DNA from 4 places in the Bacillus silvicola genome. Region 1 is predicted to be linked to each of the others. Evidence: riboswitches for the same ligand, from Rfam matches in the RefSeq annotation. Region 1 holds a riboswitch; each other region holds the start of a gene.
What was found. Region 1 has a riboswitch for magnesium ahead of ACP6L7_RS04315 (P-type ATPase actuator domain-containing protein). Riboswitches for the same ligand answer to the same signal wherever they lie in the genome.
Positions count from the first base shown of each region.

Region 2: it holds a riboswitch for magnesium, as region 1 does, so the genes downstream of both, ACP6L7_RS33850 (FtsW/RodA/SpoVE family cell cycle protein) here and ACP6L7_RS04315 (P-type ATPase actuator domain-containing protein) in region 1, are expected to answer to the same signal.
Region 3: it holds a riboswitch for magnesium, as region 1 does, so the genes downstream of both, mgtE (magnesium transporter) here and ACP6L7_RS04315 (P-type ATPase actuator domain-containing protein) in region 1, are expected to answer to the same signal.
Region 4: it holds a riboswitch for magnesium, as region 1 does, so the genes downstream of both, mgtA (magnesium-translocating P-type ATPase) here and ACP6L7_RS04315 (P-type ATPase actuator domain-containing protein) in region 1, are expected to answer to the same signal.

Region 1 is NZ_JBNGVC010000001.1:823,625-829,794, reverse strand. It holds RNA gene ssrS (6S RNA) at 44-226, shown strand; RNA gene ssrS (6S RNA) at 248-431, shown strand; gene ACP6L7_RS04335 (hypothetical protein) at 486-935, opposite strand; gene ACP6L7_RS04330 (hypothetical protein) at 1,019-1,330, shown strand; gene ACP6L7_RS04325 (glutathionylspermidine synthase family protein) at 1,334-2,569, shown strand; gene ACP6L7_RS04320 (DUF350 domain-containing protein) at 2,566-2,952, shown strand; M-box (ykoK) riboswitch at 3,298-3,463, shown strand; gene ACP6L7_RS04315 (P-type ATPase actuator domain-containing protein) at 3,813-4,538, shown strand; gene ACP6L7_RS04310 (5'-3' exonuclease) at 4,671-5,537, shown strand; gene ACP6L7_RS04305 (FbpB family small basic protein) at 5,725-5,865, shown strand; gene ACP6L7_RS04300 (GNAT family N-acetyltransferase) at 5,951-6,170, shown strand, end outside.
Region 2 is NZ_JBNGVC010000017.1:478,742-484,911, forward strand. It holds gene ACP6L7_RS33835 (alpha/beta hydrolase) at 1-466, shown strand, start outside; partial or broken gene ACP6L7_RS33840 (choloylglycine hydrolase family protein) at 574-1,495, shown strand; partial or broken gene ACP6L7_RS33845 (serine hydrolase) at 1,653-1,742, shown strand; gene ACP6L7_RS33850 (FtsW/RodA/SpoVE family cell cycle protein) at 1,849-2,976, opposite strand; M-box (ykoK) riboswitch at 3,165-3,341, opposite strand; M-box (ykoK) riboswitch at 3,861-4,028, shown strand; gene mgtE (magnesium transporter) at 4,307-5,635, shown strand; partial or broken gene ACP6L7_RS33860 (hypothetical protein) at 5,796-6,170, shown strand, end outside.
Region 3 is NZ_JBNGVC010000017.1:72,179-78,348, forward strand. It holds gene mgtA (magnesium-translocating P-type ATPase) at 1-2,295, opposite strand, end outside; gene mgtE (magnesium transporter) at 2,581-3,909, opposite strand; M-box (ykoK) riboswitch at 4,123-4,299, opposite strand; gene ACP6L7_RS31850 (S-layer homology domain-containing protein) at 4,847-6,170, opposite strand, start outside.
Region 4 is NZ_JBNGVC010000012.1:1,095,282-1,101,451, reverse strand. It holds gene mgtA (magnesium-translocating P-type ATPase) at 1-1,697, opposite strand, end outside; M-box (ykoK) riboswitch at 2,030-2,197, opposite strand; gene ACP6L7_RS17575 (DUF3932 family protein) at 2,390-2,641, opposite strand; gene rnz (ribonuclease Z) at 2,831-3,754, shown strand; gene sdaAB (L-serine ammonia-lyase, iron-sulfur-dependent subunit beta) at 4,497-5,156, shown strand; gene sdaAA (L-serine ammonia-lyase, iron-sulfur-dependent, subunit alpha) at 5,175-6,053, shown strand; gene proI (pyrroline-5-carboxylate reductase ProI) at 6,111-6,170, opposite strand, start outside.

The DNA of each region.
Region 1 (6,170 bases):
TACACATTGGAAACAATGTGATAATATAACGACAAGTGAATAATACATCCTGCGGTGTACGTAACTTATTTATGTCTAAAACCGATGTTAGTTATACGGAAGCTCAATATTTAGCGACCATCATCAAGCCTTCCTTGTGGAGGAAGATGTACGGTAACTGTGAGGGCATCCACCTGCGAGTAGCGGGTTTTTGGACATTTACGAGGAGCGGCACGTGCGGGGGTCTTATTTCAACTAACATTATATAAAATTCCTACGGTGTACGTAGCTTGTGTATGTCTTAAACCAATAAGTATAATACGGAAGTTCAATATTTAAATGTAGATAGCAGGCCATCTTTTTAAGAAGGAAGCTACGAACATTTGTGAGAACATCCACCTGTGAGAGCAGGTTTATGGACATCTATAGATAACGGCATATGTGGGGCTATATAAAAACCTTACGTTTTATACGTAAGGTTTTTTTGTTGAATAAATATGTTCATATTATCTCGATTCACCGGTGAAATTCCCATAATAAATATAGCACTTGCGGTCTTCATCAATTTCTCTTGAATCTAGGGTGAATTCTAAATGCATTCCATCCCGTTGAATATATATAATATCTGAATGGAGGGACGGTAAGATTTCCTCGTAATTCCACACATCTTTACTTTCTATTATAATAGAATTCGTTTCCTTTAGCTCTCTAATTTCAAAACCTATGTGGGAGTATGTAGGATCTGAAGGGTCATTGGAAAACGCTTCTTTTTGAACATATATAACTGCTGCTCCGTCTGGATCTACTGAAGTGGCAGTAACAATATACGTATTGCTATCTTTTATAAAATATTCACAAGTCATTCGTGCGACGATTTCAGAGATAGAAATGTTTGTGTAGTTCCATAAAGCAGGATATAGCTTAGTTTCATCATGGAGTCGATATTCTAATCGCATTTTATCCCTCTTCTTCCTTTTTCTTCTACTTTATCATGGCTTCTTATATAATAGAAATATAATTTATAAAGGGGAGTGCAAAGGTGACAAAAACAAAATGGTTAGTAGGCGGTGTCTTAACGTCTCTAATGACAGGCACTTTATTTGGCTGCGCGCAAGATATTCCCCCAAAGCCGAATGATAATAGTTGTTCTGATTGGGATTGGGATGATGAACTGGGTGTATGGCAGTGTGAAGATAGTAGTTCTGGTTATAGAGGACATTACTTTTATGGTGGTAAATACTATCAAAATAAATCCACTTTCAAAAATTCATCAGAGTTTAAATCTTATCAATCTTCGTCAGAATTTAAAGGTGGAATTGGAAGCGGTTCAAAGGGTGGATTTGGAGGCTAAAATATGTCGCAATACATAAAGAGACGAAAAGAATTTTATTCGAATTATCCAAATTTCTGGTCGGATTTATATGAAAGTGAGTATAGTTTGTTTCATGTTTTTCCAATAACAGAGCAAACTATGAAACAGTTGCAAGTAGCGACTGAACGAATGGGGGAAATATTTTTTAAGACTGCTAGAATTCTTCGGAGTTTATCTGACGAGCAGCTGCTAGAATTTGGTTTTCCACCTACAAGCTTGCCTTTTATTAGGTTGAAAGGACTGTATCCTGAATCTGTTATTTCACGATTTGATTTTGCCTTAACAGATGATAATTGTATTAAAATGCTTGAGTTTAATAGTGATACACCAACTTTTATTGTAGAATGCTTTCAAATGAATGGGAAAGTTTGTGAAGAACTAGGCTATGATAACCCAAATGTAAATGACGAGCGTTTACTGTCTTCTGGTATTACAAAGGCTGTAATGGAAGCAACAAAAGGGATAGAGACTCCAAATGTCGTTTTTACCTCTCATCATGAACATATAGAAGATTGGAATACGACTATGTATTTGAGTCAGTTATGTCGAGTTGAAAATAAAGTGATGCCAATGTCGGAGCTTAGAATTACTGATGATGCTTTAGTAGATGGAGATGGTGTACGAATCGATGTTTTGTATCGTCAAACATATCCGATTGAAGATTTGATTGAAGATCAAGATCCGGAAACAGGGGATTTGGTAGGAGTGGAACTTTTGCAACTTGTGAAAGAAGGAAAGCTTTTTATTATAAATCCTATATCAGCTTTTTTACTTCAACCTAAATCAATTCAATGTCTTATTTGGGGACTAGCAGAAGAAGGTGCTTTTTACACAAGTGAGGAACAACAGTGGATTAAAGAATACATGTTACCTACATATTTAGAGCCGGATTTATTTTTGGAAAAGAATTCTTTCGTTCAAAAACCTTCGTTTGGTAGGGAAGGGGATACGATTACGATTCGTGATAAAGACGCAAGTATTATAATTCGAAATGTGCATGAAACATATAAAACGTCACTACCGATATTTCAAGAATATACAGAGCTTCCAGTAGTTGTTCTGGAAACTGAAAAAGGGATTGAAGAGCTCTCATATGTATTTGGGGCGTTTTTAATTGCTGGAAAAGCGAGCGGTATCGGTATACGTGCTGGAGGAAAAATTACAGGGAATGAATCTTATTATTTACCGGTAGGTATTAAGAAGGGGGAAAATAAATGATTAATTTTTTACTATATTTAGGAGTATCACTTGCACTGTTATCTATCGGCCTTTTTCTTATGGAAGTAACAACGAAAGTGAAAGAGTTCAAGTTAATGGCTCAAGGAAACAAAGCGGTAAGCTATGTACTTGGAGGAAGAGTACTTGGGCTAGCTATCGTTTTATATTCAACAGCTGCTAATTCTATTTCACTTTTGGATATGGTTTCGTGGGGAGCAGTTGGGATATTAGCACAGATTGTTGTATTTTATTTAGCAGAATGGCTTACACCACGTTTTAACATTAATGAAAGCCTCGAAGAAGATAATCAAGCAGTCGGTCTATTCCTTATGTTTTTATCACTTTCAATCGGAGTTGTAATTGCTGGTTGTGTAACATATTAAAACCCTTACGTTTTAACGTAAGGATTTTATTTTTTATGTGCTAATTTTTTGCAATATATGTTCAAATAATTTATCCCGCTATTTGTGGGCAGTAAAACTTCTACTTCAAAATTCAGCTGGAGCAAAGAAGTTAGTTGGGAGATTAACTGCCCGTAAAAGCTCGATTGGAGAGGGCTAATAATCAGTGGGGGATGAACAAAACTCCCACTGATTAAAGTTTCACTTTATGTAGTCGAATGCGTATTAGTGTACTCTACAAGAGGTAGTTGTTGTAATAAGGAAAAGTTTCCATACAAAGTGTTGACATCTATTTTAAATAAGAGTAACATTTTCTATGTAATGAAAATAAGTCTCTGTTAGGTGAGGCTCCTGTATAGAGAAATGCTACTGCCCAAAAATGTCGAGAGACGCCAATGGGTCAACAGGAATGATCGAATTAAGGTTTTTCTTAACGTAGCTGGTAATGAACCTATGCTATACAGTGCTAAAACTCGGTGAGGGAGAGGTCCGTAGATTTCTAATTATATTAGGAATCGTTTATTTGTGTATGCAATGACCTTTGCTCTCTTATGAGTAAAGGTCTTTTTTGTTACAAAGCTATGACTAATTTCATAGTATAGATTATAACTAAAAAATAAATGAGGAGGTGAGGAGCATGTCAAATTCTGACTCGGTTCCGTTACCCATATGCTTCAAATCAAAAATATATGATGTAGGCAGGAAACGACTTGTTCCTCCCTTTATATTTATCATAATGTAGCGTTTATTTGAGTATTCCAGCGCTAGACACTTTCACGCTAAAGTGGATAAATTGAGAAACAAAGCGTTTCTTCCTATGGTATAAAGGAGGAGACGATAATATGTTATATGCAAACAAAACTGTGGGTAACACGTCATATAAACTAAGTAAAAAATCAATAAAAGAACAAATAATGCTCCAAAAAAATAAAGATTTATTAATTGAAATTGCAACGAGAGATGTAAAATCTGTATTTGCGTATTTTAAAACAACAAGAGACGGACTATCTGTGAAAGAAGCACAAAAACGAATTCAAGTATACGGCCGAAATGAATTAATTTCAAAAAGAGCGCGTATTGCGGAAGTGATGATAAAGCTAAGTGAAATGATTCCAGGTCTTTCAAAACAAAATGCACGTGATGAATTACAATGTGAAACAGTTACTGTTTCTAGAGTAGAAGCATCTAGCCTAACAGGGCTAAACAATGAATTGAAAATGATGAAGCTACCAGTACAAGAGCTTGTACCTGGGGATATGATTTTTCTTTCAGAGGGCGATACAGTACCAGCAGATGTACGTATTATTTATGCAAATGATTTATTAGTGAATGAATCTATGCTGACAGGAAACGATGCTAGTATTGAGAAATTTGAAAGCTGCTATCATCTAGAACGTAAACGATTTATTCCATTAAAACGGATGAAAGACTATAATCCACTTGAACTTGAAAATGTATGTTTCAAAGGTACGTATATTGTTGGGGGAACTGCAAAAGCTGTAGTTGTTTCGACAGGTAAAAATACGTATTCAGGAATACTTCATACTTGTTGTGGTAGAACGTCTTAATTTGTTAATGATGCTAAATATAAAAAAACAATGTATAATAGACAAAGTTGAACAAAAACGTAGAATGGTAATCTATATATAACCTTACGTGATAACGTGAGGTTATTATTTTTTGTTAGTAGGAGAGGTATTATGAAAAAAGTATTATTAGTTGATGGTATGGCACTATTATTTCGTGCTTTTTACGCAACAAGTGTCTACGGACAATTTATGAAGAGACAAGATGGTACCCCAACGAATGGGATTCATGGTTATATGAAACATTTATTAACGGCAACACAAGCAATTGAGCCAACACACATTGTAACGTGCTGGGATATGGGAAGTACGACATTTAGAACAGAATCGTTCTCGAATTATAAAGCAAATCGTGCAGCACCGCCGGAAGAATTAATTCCACAATTTGATTTAGTGCAAGAAATGACTGCGAAATTATCTATTCCAGTCATCGGTATGAAAGGTTATGAAGCTGATGATTGTATCGGTACACTTGCAAAACAATATTGTAACGAAGCGGAAGTTTATATTTTAACTGGAGATACAGATCTACTGCAACTTGTTGAAAAGAACGTTACAGTTATGCTTCTTCGTAAAGGAATTGGAAATTATGAGTATTATACACCGGAGAAAATCATGGAAGAGAAAGGTGTAGAACCTTGGCAAATTGTCCATGCAAAAGCATTCATGGGAGATACAAGTGATAATTATCCAGGTGTAAAAGGTATTGGTGAAAAAACAGCGTATAAGCTTATTCAAGAACATGGTACAGTATCGGCAGTACTAGAAAATATAGCATCATTAACGAAAGCACAGCGTACAAAAATTGAAAGTGATTTAGAGAACTTAAATATCTCTTTACAATTAGCGCAAATTCATTGTGAAGTTCCAATTTCATGCTCGTTAGAAGAAGGGGTGCACACAATGGATGAAGAAAAACTACGATTCGTTTGCAACGAAATGAACTGGGGAAGACCTGAAATATTAATTAATATGCTTTAAAAGGTATGGAAAGGTAGATCAAATACATTTTTGATCTACCTTTCTTTTTTTGTTCACAAAGTTGTCAGAAAATAAACTCGATATTCATATGAAGTTCAAATAGATTTCACAACAATCAATTATTATAAGAACACACAGATAATTTCTTATCTTTTATATAAACCATCCCCCAAGGAGGAAAATAAACATGCGAAAAAAAGTGAGAAAATCCTTTAAACAATTATTAACTGAAAATAAACAATCATTATTAAGTAATAAAGAGAATATGAAAGAGATAGAAGAACGAATTGAGAAACGACATGTAGCATATAGTTGTTCTAATAATTGAATGAAGATTGATTTATAACACCCCTTCACAAAGTGAAGGGGTGTTATAGTGTAGTGAGAAGGGACAAAGAAGGGAGAGCTATTGTGTGAATGTAGTGGAGAAGCTTGGAGAAAATAATATATCATGTCTTATTAGTCTATCGGAAAGGATAGGCTGGGATTATAGTTTAGAAGAAATCGACACCATTTTAAGTTCAGGTATCGTATATGGCATGCGGAATGGAAAGGGAGAAGTAATTGCTAGTGCAGCAATTATATTATATGAAGGGGCATTAGCGTCTATCGGAATGGTGATTGTACATCCAG
Region 2 (6,170 bases), on a different contig from region 1:
CCGTACGATCCAAGATGTTGTTTTAGATCAATTTGAGTATCTTTTTTCCATTGGAGCAATGAAACCGGATGAATATAAATTTTACAAATCGCAATTTGAATTATTAAATGATCCCAATTTCTCTAGTCAGAATCCTCCAAAAGATTTTTACTTAGGATCAGCAGTATTTTGGGATTCTATTCGTAAAATTAAAGCAGCAGAAATGTCAAAAGAACAAAAGACACCGCTTCTTATTCTTCAAGGAGAAAGAGACTATCAAGTTCAATCAAAAATCGAAATTCCTCTTTGGAAAGAACAATTAAAAGAGCGAGATAACGTTGATTATCGACTATATCCAAAGTTAAATCACTTCTTTACAGAAGGAGATGGGGAGTTAAGTAAACCGGATGAATATTATAGTCCTGCTAATATCCCTGAGTATGTTATAAATGATATTGCTGCTTGGGTGCAAGGAAGATCGAAATAAAATTAGCAACCATATTTATTAATAGAGGTCACGATACATGCCTATTAACTTAAGGATAGAAATTAAATGGTTTCTATTCAAATAAACTAAATAAAGGGGTGTTCTTTATGTGTACCAGTTTGACATTACAGACAAAAAGCGGTCAGCATCTTTTTGCAAGAACGATGGATTTTACATTAGATTTCCATCAAGAAGTAATAATAGTTCCTCGAAGTTATCAATGGAACAATATAACTGGTGAAACCATCGAGGCGAAACAAGCTGTTGTAGGGATGGGGATTAACCATCAAGGAAAAGATCATCCTGGCGGACGGAGTAAATGAATCAGGTATGACATGTGCAACACCCTATTTTCCAGGATTCGCTAGTTATAGTAACAGTATAGATGAAAATAAAACGAATCTGGCTCCATTTGATTTTGTGGCATGGAGTCTCACACAATTCAATTCTGTCGAAGAGTTAAAGAACTCTGTAGATAGTATTTCCTTTTGGGATGTACCATTACCTGTTTTAGGGGGTACTCCACCGCTACATTGGATTTTAGCGGATAAATGGGGAGATTGTATTGTACTAGAGCCGACAACTGCAGGACTAAAAATATATGATAATCCTCTTGGGGTAATGACCAATAGTCCTGAGTTTAACTGGCATCTACAAAATTTAAGACAATATATCGGTCTTAAATCGCAGCCATATGTGCCAACACAATGGGGGAATGTACCATTAAGTGCTTTTGGACAAGGTTCAGGCTCGATGGGACTCCCTGGGGATTTCACCCCACCATCAAGGTTTGTTCGGGCAGCATATGGCAAACAAAATATTCAAGGTATAGATAACGAAGAAGAGGGCATATCGGCCATTTTTCATATCTTATCAAATTGTGAGGTTCCAAAAGGTGGAGTAATAACGGAAGAAGGTACATTAGATAATAACATTTATACAAGCGCAATGTGTATGGAGTCTGGTACATATTATTACCATACCTATGATTGTAGACAAATTATAGCTATTCATTTATTTTATGAAAACTAATCAGGTTTGGAATAACAAAAAAAGAAAACTTAATTAAGTTTTCTTTTTTTATAGGCGACATGACAATACAAAAGTGGTCCAATTAAATTCAATATAAGAAAAATAACAAGTCAATATATTTCTAATCATTTTAGGTGAAGGGTATGTGATTGAGATGAATAATACATATAATGAAAAGACACATACATCGATTAAACAATTATTTAATAAGTTTTCACCAAAAGCTCCTGCCTTTTCTGGTATTAAAATTAATATTCATACAGTTAAAAACCTAATTAGAAATTATTTGAACATAGATTGCTCAATGAGGTTAAATTTTATAATCTCTGAAAAATAGAGTTATATAAAAATTATATATTATAATTATTAAACTTAATTTTATTGAAAATTGAAATATTAAGCAATATTCCTATTGCTATTAAATTGACCATTAAAGAACTTCCACCAAAACTAACAAATGGAAATGGAGTACCCGTAAGAGGAAATAGTCCCGTAATACCACCTAAATTTACAATGGATTGCATACCAATCATACATCCTATACCAATTGCTATAAAACTTCCGAATGGATCTACACATAGTTGTGCAATTTTTAAGGAACGAAGAACGATAGTCAAAACCCCTGCCAATACAATAAATACACCAATAAACCCTAGTTCTTCAGAAACTATTGCCATTATAAAATCAGTATGTGGTTCTGGAAGATAACCGGTTTTTTGAATGCTATTTCCGAATCCACGTCCAGTAATTCCTCCAGAGCCAATGGCAATAAAAGAATTTACAAGCTGATATCCTTTTCCTTGCGCATCAACAAAGGGATTGAGAATTGTAGTAATACGTGTCTTTTGAACTTCTGACAAGCTAAATTGAATTAAAAAGTATAAAAAAGGTAACCAAAAAATAGAACTGATTATAATTCTTTTAATTAATAGATTTACATTTATTCCAGAGCAAAGAAATATGCTAAAACCTATACCTAATATTAAAAGTGCAGATCCTAAGTTTGGCTGTTTATAGATTAGAAAAAAAATTGCAGCTAAAAAAAATAAAAGTTTTCCGCTACCACGCCAAATCTTTTTAGCTTGTTCTTGTCGTAATGCAAAAAAACGGGCTGTTACAAGTATTGTTCCTAATTTAAGAAATTCAGCTGGCTGTATTCCAAAGATCCATGATTGAGCATTATTTACCACTTTTCCTTTCCACAAAACCATAATTAATAAAAAAATTCCCCCAACCATAATACAGATAGAGACTATTCGTTTTTTCCATATTTCATATGGGAGAATAGCACAAACTATTAACCCAATTGTTCCTAAAAATAGCTTTGTTAATTGAGAATCAACAAAATGCCTACTGTTATAACCGTAATGTTGAACAGCAACAATGGAGCTCGCGCTATACATCATGATAATACCTAAAGTACATGTTATGAATAGAGGGAGGAGCAATAGATAATCGAGTTTTAATATTTTTTTCATTTTAATATCCTCCTGATTTACATTAACACTTAATATTACATTTGCTAATGAGTAGAATCTTGTTCTCATCAACTACTAAATAGTATTTTTGTTTTGAAAGATTCTATCGCTTACACCCTGTTTTCTTACGCAAAAATCCCCCCTAGTTACATACTAGGGGGGATTTAAATTGGCATGACTAAATAAAGCTTTCCTCCCCCTAGTAGAGCTTTGGCACTATACAACGTAAAGTAATGGAAATTGATTACTTAGCTATCTTAAGAAGAGCCTTAATCCGACAATTCCTGTTCTACCCATTGGCGTCTTTCGACATTTTTGGGCAATAGCCTGTGTTTGTATAGGAGCCTCACCTAACAGGTTTAGCAATATAAATTTTATGTATTTGTTTCGTGTAGCCAGCATAAATACTTTTTTTTTGCTTGTCAAGTAAGCATATTGCTAATTTTATATTTTTTATTGTTTTATGAATTTTGAGAAATAATACGAGAAAATGTATTTAATCATCTCGTATAGATACTTATTTTCGGCCTGTAGTGTATAATTTGATTGAGTAGTTTAACCATATAAATTTGATAAACAGTAAAGAAGATTTTAATCATAAAATAAGATTTTTGAATAATGTTCTTTTGAAGTACGGTATGACCAAAGATTCAACTCCTGCTATAAAGTTATAAATTGATCATAAACAATAAGTTTCCTATACGAAATTTCATATATTTTATAACGTTTCTTCGAACTAATTGTATTTAAATTTTATATCTTTTAGGTTGAATTTCAAATTACAATAGAATTGAATTACATTGCTCTAAAAAAGAATTTATTATGAATCGAATCGAAAGTTAGTTGACAAATATTAAATTCTGGTTTAAATTTTGAAGTAATTCAATAATCTTTGTTAGGTGAGGCTCCTGTATAGAGAAACGCTGCTGCCCAAAAATGTCGAGAGACGCCAATGGGTCAACAGGAACGGTCGGATTAAGGCCCTTTTTAATGTAGCTGGTTATAAAAACCTATGCTATACAGTGCTAAAACTCAACGAGGGAGTGGTATACGATTTGATAGAAAGGCACCTCTGGGATTTTTTGCAGAGCTGTCTTAATAATCATTTATTTGTATTGTAAAAAACCTTTACTCCTTTTTGAGTAAAGGTTTTTTTGTTTAATGTTATTTATTTTTATCTTGTCTATATTCAAAAAGGAGGTAGTTCTAAATAATAAATTGATTGCAATGTAACTATTAATGCTCTAATAAAAATTTTAGACAGATAAAATAACACAAAACCACTCATGAAACTCTAGAGTCTCCCTTAGCAATATAAGGAGGAGTTAACATGAAGAAATTATTAAATGAATTACTTGTAACCCAAAATAATTTGGATGCAGAGAAAGTTTTACGTCATCCGTCGTATGATGTTGCGCAAGAAGTAAAACGGTTTTCAATTGAAGATCAAGTCATATTACTAGATAAGATTCCTGTATTAAAAAGCTCAAAAATTCTTCAACATTTGAGTACAGAAGAAAAATATAATATCTTAATTCACTTATCTGAAAACAAAGCTAAAAAGTTACTAGATTTACAACCGATTGATGAAACAGTAGATCTACTTCTAGCGGTTCATCCGGAAAAACAAGCTAAATTAATGGCGTATTTAAATAAAATTACAAAACATAATGTAAAAAAATTAATGGCTTTCAAACCTGAAACGGCAGGAAGTCTTGTCACAAGTGATTTTGTTGCAGTTAGAGGGAATTGGTCAGTAAAAATGACATTGAAGTACATTAGGGAGCATTCTGAAAATGTAGAATCAATATCTTATATCTATGTTCTTGATAGTCATGGTTATCTTAAGGGAATCGTTTCCATACATGAGTTATTACTAGCAGCAGATGAAGAGATATTATCTACTATCATGATTCGAGAGGTAATTTCAGTACACGCTGAAGTTGATCAGCAAGAAGTTGTAAAAAAGCTACTGAATTATAATTTAGCAGCATTACCCGTAACAACAGCAAATAATGAAATGATTGGTATTATAACATTTGATGACGTAATGAATGTTATGGAAGCAGAAGCTACAGAAGATATCCAAAAGTTAGGCGGAAGTGAACCGTTAAATCAATCTTACTTTGAATCTAGTATTTGGAGCATTTTCTTAAAACGTCTACCATGGTTATTGCTTCTTTTTGTTGCTGAAGCATATACAGGTACAGTACTAAAGTATTTTGAAGACGAAATTGAAACAGTAGTTGCCTTAGCTTTCTTTGTACCGTTATTAGTAGGTACTGGAGGAAATACAGGAACACAGGTTGTAGCAACAATTACTCGTGCAATCGGTATTGGAGAGGTGAAATTTAAAGACATTTTCCGTGTAATGAAAAAGGAATTTGCAATTGGTATGCTTCTTGGACTTGCACTTGGGATAGCTGGGCTCACTCGTGCTTATATGTTAGGAGTTGGAACAGAAGTTGCAAAAGTTGTAGCAATTACTTTATTATTTATTGTTATTTGGGCCTCTCTTGTAGCAGCTGTTTTACCTTTAATTCTAAGAAAATTAAAACTAGATCCTGCAGTTGTTTCAGGTCCATTTATTACAACATTTGTTGACGGAACAGGATTAGTAATTTATTTCATGGTTGCAAAAACGTTATTAAATTTGTAAATATACACTGAAATAAAAACGAAATGGGGAATAAGTGTTTTGCCTTGATTACTAAAATATAGTGGAGAATTCAGGAATGAGAAAATCAGACACTTTTGCCTTGGGATAAATACTATTTTAAAGGATTCATTGAATGTAATTAATACCGGAGGATAAAACTATGAAACATCTAAGAAAAATTTTCAAACGAATTTTGCTTCTATTTTCTATTTTCATGATTATTGGTATAGGAATATTATTTGGTACTAGCTATGGACGAGAGCTTCGTATAACAATCGCTGGGAGTATACTAACTTCTCAGCATCCACAATATGCGAAATATACATTCCTATCCCAAAAGGAACTAGATAAATTGCAAGATAGAATTAATCATCCGAAATGGTCAAACAGTGATGAGCATATTTATAAAAAAATAGCAGGAAAAAGATTAGAAGAATTAAAAAATCAGCCATTAGAAATTGATGTAGAAACAATTAAAAGTAATAAAGATAGTCGTTTTCTTTTCGAAGGAAAGTTAGAGCCTGTTTATAGTCTT
Region 3 (6,170 bases), on a different contig from region 1:
GCGAAATAAATCTTTCTTATCCCAACTTCTTGGTTTTACTAAAAATTCATTGTCTACTTTATCCCATGGAATTGAAAGTTGGGATAGATTATATAGTAAGTTCTGACATAATATCTGAATTGGTAGCATTGGAAGAAAAGGAATAAAGGCACTAGCAATTAATAAACTTAATACATTTCCAAAATTTGAACTTGCTGTCACCTTAATATACTTCAATATATTCCCAAACGTTGTACGACCTTCCACAATAGCATCTTCTAATACATATAAGTTCTTTTCTATAAGTATAATATCTGAACACTCTTTAACAATATCATCTGCTGTATGGATAGATATACCAACATCAGACTGCTTTAAAGCAAACACATCGTTAATTCCATCTCCCATAAACCCAACTGTATTCCCATTCATTTGTAGTGCCTTAATAATACGGAATTTTTGACTAGGATTTAATTTTGCAAACACACTCGTATTACTAGCAAGTTTTACTAATACCTTATCAGGAAGACTATCAATTTCATAACCAAGTACTGGTTCTCCTATATACAAGCCCATTTTCCTACATATATTTCTTGTAACGGACTCATTATCACCAGTTAAAATTTTTACTTGTACTCCTTTCTTTTGTAGAGTATGAAGTGCAGCGATAGCAGATTGTTTGGGTGGATTTAAAAAACCTACATATCCAACAAGTGTCATATCTGATTCATCATCAATAGAGTAACCCCCTACTTTATCACTCTTTAACTCCTTATATGCAACTGCAACAACACGCATCCCCCGTTCATGCCAGAGTCCAATTAAGTGTTTATTTTTACGTTGAATGTCATCTGTAATAGGAATTATCTTATTATTTTCTTTTATATAACTACAAAATGATGTAACTTCTCTAACAGCACCTTTACATAACAATATTCGTTCGTTAGCATTTTTTTCTATTACAATAGAAACTCGTCTTCGATCAAAATCAAATGGGCATTCATCTATTTTTGAGTATTGAGATATATCAAAATTACTACTATCTCTTACATAACGCATAACCGATAGATCAATTTCATTTTTATATGCTGTATGAAAGTAACCATTTAAATACGCTAATTTCAAAACCTCATCCGACTTCTCTCCATTAGTATCTGTATGGCATACCAGGTCCATTTTATCTTCTGTCAATGTGCCTGTTTTATCGGTACAGAGAATATCCATAGCTCCGAGATTATGGATAGAAGATAATTGTTTTACAAGTACCTTCTTTTTACTCATATTAATAGAACCTTTAGCCAAATTAGCGGTTACAATCATTGGAAGCATCTCTGGAGTAAGTCCAATCGCTACAGCTAAGGCGAATAAAAATGCCTCATACCAATTCCCATTTATAACTCCATGTATCATCATAACAATAGGTGTCATGATAATCATAAATTTAATTAATAGCCAGCTAACTTTGCTTACCCCTTTATCGAATCTAGAATCAGATTTCTTGTTCAGTTTAAACTGATTCTTTGCTATTGAACCAAAGTAAGTATCTGTTCCAGTACATACAACTATCGCTTTTGCGGTACCACTTATAATATGTGTTCCCATAAAACAAAGATTTTCTAATTCAATTAAATTCTGGATTTTTCTAATTTTACGTTTTTTGTACATATGGAAATATTGATTTGATTTTTCAATGGGTAATGCTTCCCCTGTTAGAGAAGATTGATTTACAAGTAAATTTTCTGATGAGATAATTCGTACATCTGCAGGTACAATGTTTCCAGCAGATAATTCTATAATATCTCCTGGTACAAGATCCTCAAGAATAACTTTTACCTTTTCACTTTCTTCTAATACCGCCCTCTTATTTTCCCTATACGAAACATTTTTCCCCCTGAGAACAGTTACCTTTTCATATACAAGATTTTTTAATTTTTCTATAGACTTTTGAGAACGAATTTCTTGTATGAACCGAATTAACACACTTAAAGCCACCATAATACCTACAATAATAGTACCTATTTTATCATTAGTAAGAAAAGATAATATTCCTAGTATGATTAAAAGAAAAATAAACGGACCTCTAAAAGAATTAAATAATGTTATATACCATTTGATTCTTTGTTGATAAACCACTTTATTTTTTCCGTATACTCCAAGCCGCTTAGTAGCTTCCTCCTGAGAAAGTCCATGAGACGTTGTTTTAAAAAAAGCTAGCGTCGACTCAACATCACATTTTGCAATCTCACTTAGCATTTTATAATTTTTGCTTAGTACTTCCTGATTATAAAAAGATTTTTTTTTATTAATTCGCAACAACTTTACCTCCTATCCATTCAATAAAATTCCCCTGTTTTTCAAAATATAATTTTAAAACTACATTTTTTTAACTACCATGAATTTTTAATCAAATTTAGAAGCGCTATTGCACTTAAATAGTATTATTCTCACCATAAAAAGTAATATTTATTTATAAGCTTTACTCTTTAGCAGCAAAACTTTAGAATATAATGTGGTCTGTCGCTAGTATAGTGTAGACGCTTTATTTATTTTTTTTGAAGTTAGTTTTAACTATATAATGGGTTATTAAGGCCCATAAATTTTTTATAAACCTAATAGCATTTTTGCAATGGTAAAGTACAGAACTAACCCCGTCCCATCGACTAACGTCGTAATGAACGGACCCGAGATAACAGCTGGATCCAGCTTTAACTTATTTAGAATCAAAGGTAATACAGATGAAACAATTGACGACCAAATAACAATGAATAATCCTGTAATAGCTACAACTTGTGCGACTTCAGTACCTACGCCTAAAGTGTATGCACGAATTAATGCTGCCACGGCTAATGTAAGCCCAAGTAAAACACCTACTAATGCCTCTTTTTTCATGACACGAAATATATCTTTAAATTTCACCTCATTTAGAGCTACAGCACGCACCAATGTAGTTACAACTTGTGTACCTGTATTTCCACCAGTTCCGATTAACAATGGAATAAAGAAAGCCAGTGCAACTACATGAGTCAAAGTTTCTTCATAATGTCGAAGTACAGAACCAGTATATGCTTCTGCTACAAACAGAAGTAATAACCAACCTATACGTTTACGGTATATATGCCAAATAGAGGTTTCGAAATATGGCTTATCTAATGGGGTACTTCCTCCTAATTTTTGAATATCTTCGGTTGCTTCTTCTTCGAAAACATCCATTGCATCATCAAAGGTTATAATACCTACCATCCGGTTTTCCATCGTTGTTACAGGTATAGCGGATAAATCATAATCCATTAGCTTTTGTACAGCTTCTTGTTGGTCTAAGTCTACTGAAACTGAAATAACATCTGATGCCATTATTGATGATAGAGTCTTATCATCTGATGCTAGCAATAATTCACGAATAGAAACAATTCCATTAAGCTGTCCACGTGTATCAAGAACATAAATATACGATATAGATTCTACCCCTGCCCCAATTTTCCTAATATGCGACAGCGTATCTTTCACTTTCCAATTTTCCCTGGCAGCGATATAGTCAATTGTCATCAGGCTGCCCGCTGTTCCAGGTTGAAAAACCAGCAGATCTCTAATTTTTTGTTGAGATTCTTCAGATAAAAGTTGTATCAATTTTTCAGCCTGAAGTGGATGAATTGAAAGAATTACATCAACGAGGTCATCAATGGATTGCCTAGCTAATAGCTTTTCCCCTTTATCCACAGACAAGTTGGTGTAAATATTATATTGCTCCTCTGGAGTAAGGTAACTAAGAATTTTCGCTCCTTTTTCAATAGGAAAACATTTCATTAAAGATATCTGATCTTCATGATGAAAATCTTTCATTCCCATTGCAATATCATAGGACTGAGTTTTTAAAAGTTCTCGCACTAGGTGTATGTCTTTTGTCGTTAATAATTGTTGTAAATATTTTTTCATCGTAATTCCTCCTTAAGGACAGTAGTACTATTTAGTCATTTTCCCACTTCTGGGAAAACAAATTTCTTAATAAATATGGGATCAATATCATCAATCATTAGTTTTCCCCCCTTTTTTAAGAGATTTATTACAAATAAAATTTTGCATATAAAAAACCTCCCCTAGTGATTCAACTAAAGGAGGTTGATTTAAAAAAGACATAGCTAAATAAAGCTCATTCCCCCCTAGTTGAGTTTTGGCACTATACAACGTAAAGGATGAATCATTCATCACTTAGCTATCTTAAGAAGAGCCTTAATCCGACAATTCCTGTTCTACCCATTGGCATCTTTCGATATTTTTGGGCAATAGCCTGTGTTTGTATAGGAGCCTCACCTAACAGGTTATAAATATTTAAAATTTTTTGTTCGTTTCGTGTTAAAGCATATCCACTATTTTTGAGCTTGTCAAGTAATAATAAAACTTATTTCTTCATTTTTTGATATCATACCATTCCCAAATCATAGATATAAACAACTGTATACTAATTTATATTCATACAACGAACTTTACAATTTATGCGTTAAATTTTCTAAACTATAAAATTAATTTTTTATTATTACACGTGTCCCGACGCTTTATAATTGAAGATTGGTGTAAAAGTAAAATATTTAAAACAAAAACGTCTGATAGATAACAAAAATTTCAACTTGATTTCCTCTCACTTTCGATATAATCTGTATCTTGAAAAGGGATGAATTTTAAACTCATTATTTTCACATTAGATAAACACACAACATTTAATTTACTTATTAGTGCAAACAAGATTTATACAAATGAAATGATTTATAGATTTCCTTATATAAATCTCTCGCAATATTTGAAATTTAAATATAAAAAAGCAGAAAGCATTCTTGCTAACAAGAATACTTTCTGTTTTACACGAGTCTTTTAGTCACTATTTATTTTTAGTAAAAAGGATATAACTCGGGTCATAATATACCCATTGATCATCATCAATACTTAACCATCCATTTTGTTCCTTATATACAGAATATGATTCATTTTTATTTAGTTTACGAATTACTTCATAAGCCGTCCCGGGTCCCTTGCGCAGATTTACTCCAGAACCAGTTATGGTAACAACACCTATTGTATTATTGTTATCATTATTTAATACATGTAGCATTCTATTCAGAAAGGCAGCGGCTTCTCCGCGAGTGGCTGTACCTTTGGGCATAAATTCATTTTTTTCATTTCCTTTTACAATCCCTAGTCCATAAACACGTTGTACAGCTTGTTTATCATACGCTAAGTTCTGATCAGTAAAAGGCAAGTCTACTAGCTTTCCAATAATATTTTTATATTGTAACGCTCGATCAATCATAATGACCACTTCATCACGCTTAATTGTGTCATTTGGAGCAAAAATATTATCTCCTCTACCATTTATGATTCCAGCTGCTGCTGCACGATTAATTCCATCTATTAATGAGGGGTTTGCCGTATTAAGATCCGTAAAGTTTGAAGTACCCTCAGGCAACTTTAAGGATCTAGTAATAAGTGTTGCAAATTCTGCTCGAGTAACAAGACGATCCGGCCAATATGAACCTTGTCCATCTCCTACCATAATCCCTTGCGATGCTAATTCACGAATATCCTTTTCATACCAACCACCGGTAATATCATCTTTATTGTTAGCGTTATAATAGTTTTTTGTACCAACTAAGAAATCATTCCAAGCATCTCTTTTAATCATTTTTGATGGACAAATTTTCCCGCTCCAATTTTGATGTTTAACCACATGATCTATAGTAATATCTAACTCCCTCATCAAATATGCTGTTAATTTACGAGCGTTATCCACAGCTTTATCATAGTTCCCATCACTATTTACAGCAATTTCAATTGCAATGGATTGTCTATTTCCAGTTCCATTCGTTCCATCACCTGCATGCCACCCGTTCTCATCTAAAGGTAGATGTTGATAAATCTCTTTATCATCCACTGTAAAATGCCATGAAGCAGCACGATCTGTATTCCCTGTTGCTTGATTATATAAATATTGTGCGTGATTTTTTGCACCTGCCCCTGGGCTCTCATTATCTGTTTCATGAATTGTAATATACTTTGCATTCATCGCATATCCAGGACGAATATTATCGTTACCTTTTGGAACAATCCATTCTGTAAATGGTACACCATATATATTACTAGTAGTAGCTCTTTGTTTAATAAGTGAAGGCTTTGACCCTTTAAATTTTACAGAAGGCGACTTTATC
Region 4 (6,170 bases), on a different contig from region 1:
TGTACGCCGTGTTTATGCAATGCTTGAATTGCAGAAGCAGCAGATGGTTTAGGCGGATCTAAAAAGCCGATATATCCAGTAAGGATCATAGCGGATTCATCTTGTACTGCATAAGCTTTATGATAAGGTTTGTTATCTTTCTTGTATGCTACAGCAATGACACGCATTCCTTCACTGTTTAAAGTTTCGCTAAGATGTTTTACATTTGCTCTCATTTCTTCAGTAAGAGGGACAATTTGCCCATCCACTTCAGTGTAATTACAAATTGATAAAATTTCTTCTACGGCACCTTTACAAACCATTGTCTGTTCACCTGAAATATCTTTCACGATAACAGACATGCGGCGACGAGCGAAATCGAATGGAATTTCATCTAGCTTTTGAAAAGTTGATGGATCAAACTTATGGTTTTCCTCTGTATGTTCAATGACAGCTTTATCTATTAGATTTTTCAATCCAGTTTGGTAGAAGCTATTTAAATACGCAAATTGTAAGACGCGATTGCATTCATTTCCATTAGGATCTAAATGACGAACAAGGACGACTTTATCTTCTGTTAAAGTTCCAGTTTTATCCGTGCAAAGGATGTTCATAGCACCTAAATTTTGAATTGAGTTTAGCTGTTTTACAATTACTTTTTGTTTGGACATGTTCACGGCACCCTTAGCCAAATTAGCAGTTACAATCATTGGTAACATTTCAGGTGTAAGACCAACTGCAACGGCAATAGCAAAGAAGAAAGCTTCTTGCCAATCTCCTTTTGTGAATCCATTAATGAGAAGGACGATGGGTGCCATAATAAGCATGAATGTGATTAAGAGCCAACTTACTTTGTTCACGCCTTTATCAAAGCTTGTTTCTGCACGTTTTCCGATAACCTTATTTGCTAAAGAGCCGAAATACGTATCCGTACTAGTTGAAACAACAACAGCTTTTGCGCTACCGCTAACAATATTTGTACCCATAAAGCAAAGGTTTTCCATATCGAGCGGATTGTAATTTTTTTTCATGTTTTTCGGTAATATATGTTTATTTTCCGTATGGTAGCAGTTTTCGTATTTTTCTACAGGAAGTGCTTCTCCGGTTAAGGAAGACTGATTAACAAATAAATCTTTAGCCGATAAAATACGCACATCAGCTGGAACGATGTCACCGGCTGAAAGTGAAATAATATCGCCAGGAACAAGTTCTTCAATTGGAATTTCTATTGTATAATTTCGATTTAAATTCGTTACGTTTTTTGTTTCATGTATAAATCCATCTATTCTAAAGACACTCGCGGTTGTTCGAACCATAGCCTTTAACTTATCTGCCGCTTTCTGAGAGCGGAATTCTTGTAGAAAGCGAATCGTTGCACTTAGCAGTACCATTACAGATACGACAATTGTTCCTTGTATGTCATCTGTGAAAAAAGAGAGTGCTCCAAGAGCTAATAAAACAAAAATAAATGGATTTTTAAATGCCAGCAGAAATTGAATGTACCACGGCAATGTTTTATTATGAGCGATTTCGTTCGGACCATATAAAGAAAGTCTACGAGACGCTTCTTGTTTAGAGAGTCCATCTTGTGTTGTTTCTAAGAGTTTTAACGCAGAGTATACATCCTGTGTTGCAACTTCCACTAATAATTCGTTATTTGCTTTCATGCTATCTTGATCGTAAGCATGCTTCGTTTCTTGTCTTTGTAAATTTAACATCGGTAGTTCCTCCTCTTTCATGAAGGAGGAAACAATCTGTTACTCGACTATTTAAAATTGGGAGGAACAGCTTCTTTCCTACCTACATGGTGAAATATTAACGTAAAACATATGGGTATCTGGGCCGAATCATCACTTGCCACTGTTCCTCACCTCCGTACAATTTAATAGTTTCTGAATATGCTATGTTTGTTTCATAGTAAGGTGCATAAAGATATAAAAAAGACCTTTACTCAAAACGAGTAAAGGTCTGAATTCGCAGTCAAAAAGAGTCAACAACAAAGACTGTTATTAAACATAGATAAAAACAGTTTTTGTGTATGACAAAACATACGCACCTCTCCCTCGTTGAGTTTTAGCACTGTATAGCATAGGTACTGAAACCAGCTACGTTAAAAAAGGCCTTCATTCCGACCTTTCCTGTTGACCCATTGGCGTCTCTCGACATTTTTGGGCAGCAGCGTTTCTCTATACAGGAGCCTCACCTAACAGAGACCATATTCAATTACAAGTTGAATATTAGCACTGTAGATTTGTAGTGTCAATATCTTTTTTTGAAAAATTAAATAGATTCATGATGGCTATATAGTAAGAAATAAGAGGAGTTTTTTTGGGGGGAATAAGGTGGGAAAATAAATACTTTAATGGATATAAATAAAAAAGCACTGTAATCAGTGCTTTTTTATTTTAGATTACGAGATTGTAGGGTTTTCAAAAATAACAATCTCTGAACTGTTTGTAGTTGAAACGCGTTGTGCGTAATATGTTAAAGCTGAAGAAATATATGTTGGTAACGAATCATTTGTATGTGTTGTTGTATATTCATGGATTAATTCTTTCAAAGTCGTCCATTCTAATTGTGCTGGGTGATCAGACACGAAAGAACTTACCCAGCGATCAAATGAAGATGAAAAATCAGTTTGTAAACGAAATGCTTCTTTCATAATAAAACGCTCCCTTAAAATGTAGTATAATCATTTTAACATAAAACACGAACGGTTGCTAAGTTTTTCGAGTATAACGTTCGTGTTATATAGTTGTCTAGATGATTGGTTATGTAAATTCAATTTGCCATTTGAAATAACATTCCGTAAGATGAAAGGTAGATTATATAAAGAGCTGGAGGAAAGAAAGTGGAATTTGTATTTTTAGGAACTGGTGCAGGTGTTCCTTCGAAAGGAAGGAATGTTTCAGCGATTGCTCTGCAATTGCTAGAAGAACGAGGACAGACTTGGTTATTTGATTGTGGCGAGGCGACGCAACATCAAATATTACATACATCAGTACGTCCACGCCGCATTGAAAAAATATTTATTACGCATTTACATGGTGATCATATTTTTGGATTGCCTGGTTTATTAGGAAGCCGTTCGTTTCAAGGAGGGACTACACCTTTAACAGTGTATGGGCCAAAAGGAATTAAACAATTTATTGAAGTGGCATTATCAGTAAGTACGACACATGTGAAATACCCACTTGAAGTTGTTGAGATAACAGAAGAAGGTACTGTGTTTGAAGATAATGAATTTTATGTGGAAACGAAAAGATTGTCACATGGTATTGAATGTTTTGGGTATCGTATTGTAGAGAAAGATATACAGGGTGCTCTTTTAGTCGATAAATTGCTGGAGATGGGTGTGAAACCCGGTCCACTCTTTAAACGTTTAAAAGATGGAGAAGTAGTTGAATTAGAAAATGGTACGATACTAAATGGAAAAGATTTTATTGGTCCGCCTCAAAAGGGAAGAATCATTACTATTTTAGGTGATACAAGATATTGTGAAGCGAGTAGAGAGCTGGCACAAGACGCTGACGTACTTGTTCATGAAGCAACTTTTGCGGCAGAAGATGAACAACAAGCGTATGATTATTTTCATTCCACATCTAAGCAAGCTGCGAGTATTGCACTTCAGGCAAATGCAAAACGATTAATATTGACTCATATTAGTTCTCGTTATCAAGGGGATACATATAAGGAATTATTGAAAGAGGCAAGAGAGCTATTTTCAAATACAGAAATAGCTATGGATTTGAAATTATTTCCAGTAGAAAGATAATAATGGTGTGAAAAAATGGTGACGAAAAGTTGCCATTTTTTTATTTCTAAAAAAAATTAAAATAAAACTGTTATCATTTTATGTCTATATTGGATGAAACAGAAAGTTTTAATGATGTGAAGATATAGGATAAAAATACATATTACCGATTATTTAGAAAAACTGTTATATAAGTCAGACGACATACGAGTGGTACAAATAGCAAAAACAAATTGTTATTCAGAACTTTTAAAATTCATTAAAAGTAAGCGTTTTATTAAAAACAAGCTATAATGAGGGCAGATTATAATTTATTGTAGGCTACATGCGTTTTAGCCATTTGTCGTAACAAGTGAAGTTGACTAAATCGTGAGAGAGCAACAGGGAAATTATAATAGGAAGGATACTACTATTATTTGTACTAAGTCTTTTTTCACGTTTTAGCTTTAAAGCATCAAAAGGTGTGAAAGCAATGGGAGTTTCACTTGTTTATGCTATCCTTGTAAGGGGTTCTGTGTTAAACTTTGGATTGCTACCAGACTTTATTGTGGATTAGCTTATATTATTTTTAAATGAAGGTAATGCTAAGTTTCTTATTTATTATGATAACTAGTATTATTTCAGGATATATTGCTTCACTGTTATGCAAAAACGATTCCATTCGTACAGCGGAACAAATTCGTGGTACGAATGGAACGGCAACCGATTCGGTAGCTTAATAGAATAGTAAAATTTTTTTCATAGAGGTTTAGGGGGAGTTATGATGAAGTATCGCTCAGTATTTGATATTATTGGTCCAGTTATGATTGGTCCATCAAGTTCACATACAGCAGGCGCAGCAAGAATGGGGCAAGTTGCTCGCCAGCTGTTTCGTCATGAACCAGAAAGAGTAAGCATTTCATTATATGGATCATTTGCAAAGACGTATCGTGGGCATGGTACAGATGTAGCGCTAATAGGTGGGATATTAGGATTTGAAACAGATGACTTACGTATTCCAGAGGCGCTAGACATAGCAAAAGAGCGCAAAATTGAAGTGGAATTCATTGAAGAAGATGCAAATGCACCTCATCCAAATACAGCGAGAATTCGTTTGTATAAAGGTGAGGAAGAAATTGAAGTTGTTGCTTGCTCAATTGGTGGCGGTAAAATTGAAGTTGTAGAATTAAATGGATTCGATCTTCAATTATCAGGCACGAGTCCAGCACTACTTATTGTAAATAACGATCGCTTTGGTGCTATTGCAGCGGTAGCTTCAATTCTTGCTAAGCATGAGATTAACATTAGTACAATGAGTGTTTCTCGTAAAGAAAAAGGAAGAAGAGCACTTATGGTCATTGAAACAGACGAATTATTAGCAGATGAAGTAATTGAAGAAATAAACGCGCAACAAAATATTTGTCAAGTAACTATTATGGAATAATTGCAGGGGGGACACACCATGTTTCGGAACGCAGCGGAACTAGTGGCGCAAGCTAAAGAACAAAATGTAAAAATCTCAGAAATTATGATTCAATGTGAAATGGAAACTAGAAGTATTTCACGTGAAGAAGTAATTGCTGGTATGGAAAAGAACTTAGTCGTGATGGAGCAAGCAGTAGAACGTGGTATTCGCGGTGTGAAATCACCAACTGGTTTAACTGGTGGAGATGCTGTAAAAGTTCAGGCGTATATGGAGAGCGGAAAAGGCTTATCTGGAGATACGATTTTGGACGCAGTGAGTAAAGCTGTTGCAACAAATGAAGTAAACGCAGCGATGGGAATTATTTGTGCAACACCAACAGCAGGGTCTGCTGGAACAGTGCCGGGTGTACTATTTGCACTAAGAGAAAAATTGCATCCTACACGTGAAGAAATGATTGAATTCTTATTTACAGCAGGAGCTTTCGGTATGGTTGTTGCGAATAACGCTTGTATTTCTGGTGCAGCGGGAGGATGTCAAGCTGAAGTTGGTTCAGCAAGTGGAATGGCGGCTGCGGCTGCAGTTGAATTGGCTGGTGGAACACAAGATCAAGCAGCTACAGCGATGGCGATTTCATTAAAGAACATGCTAGGTTTAGTATGCGATCCTGTTGCAGGACTTGTAGAAGTACCTTGTGTAAAACGTAATGCAGCAGGAGCTGCAAATGCGATGATTTCAGCTGATTTATCATTAGCTGGTGTAACGAGTACAATTCCATGTGATGAAGTAATTGAGGCAATGTTTAGAATCGGACAAACGATGCCAGTAGCACTTCGTGAAACAGCAGAAGGTGGACTTGCAGCAACACCGACAGGTCGTCGTCTGCAAGAAGAGATTTTTGGTAAGAGTAATAACTAAAAGCATATCATATGATTAAAGTAAAAACGGAGCTCAAATAAAGTTGAGCTCCGTTTTTTATTTTTCTTTTGCTATTTTTTCTAATGTTTTTCCGAGATCGTGTGATCGTTTCGTTGC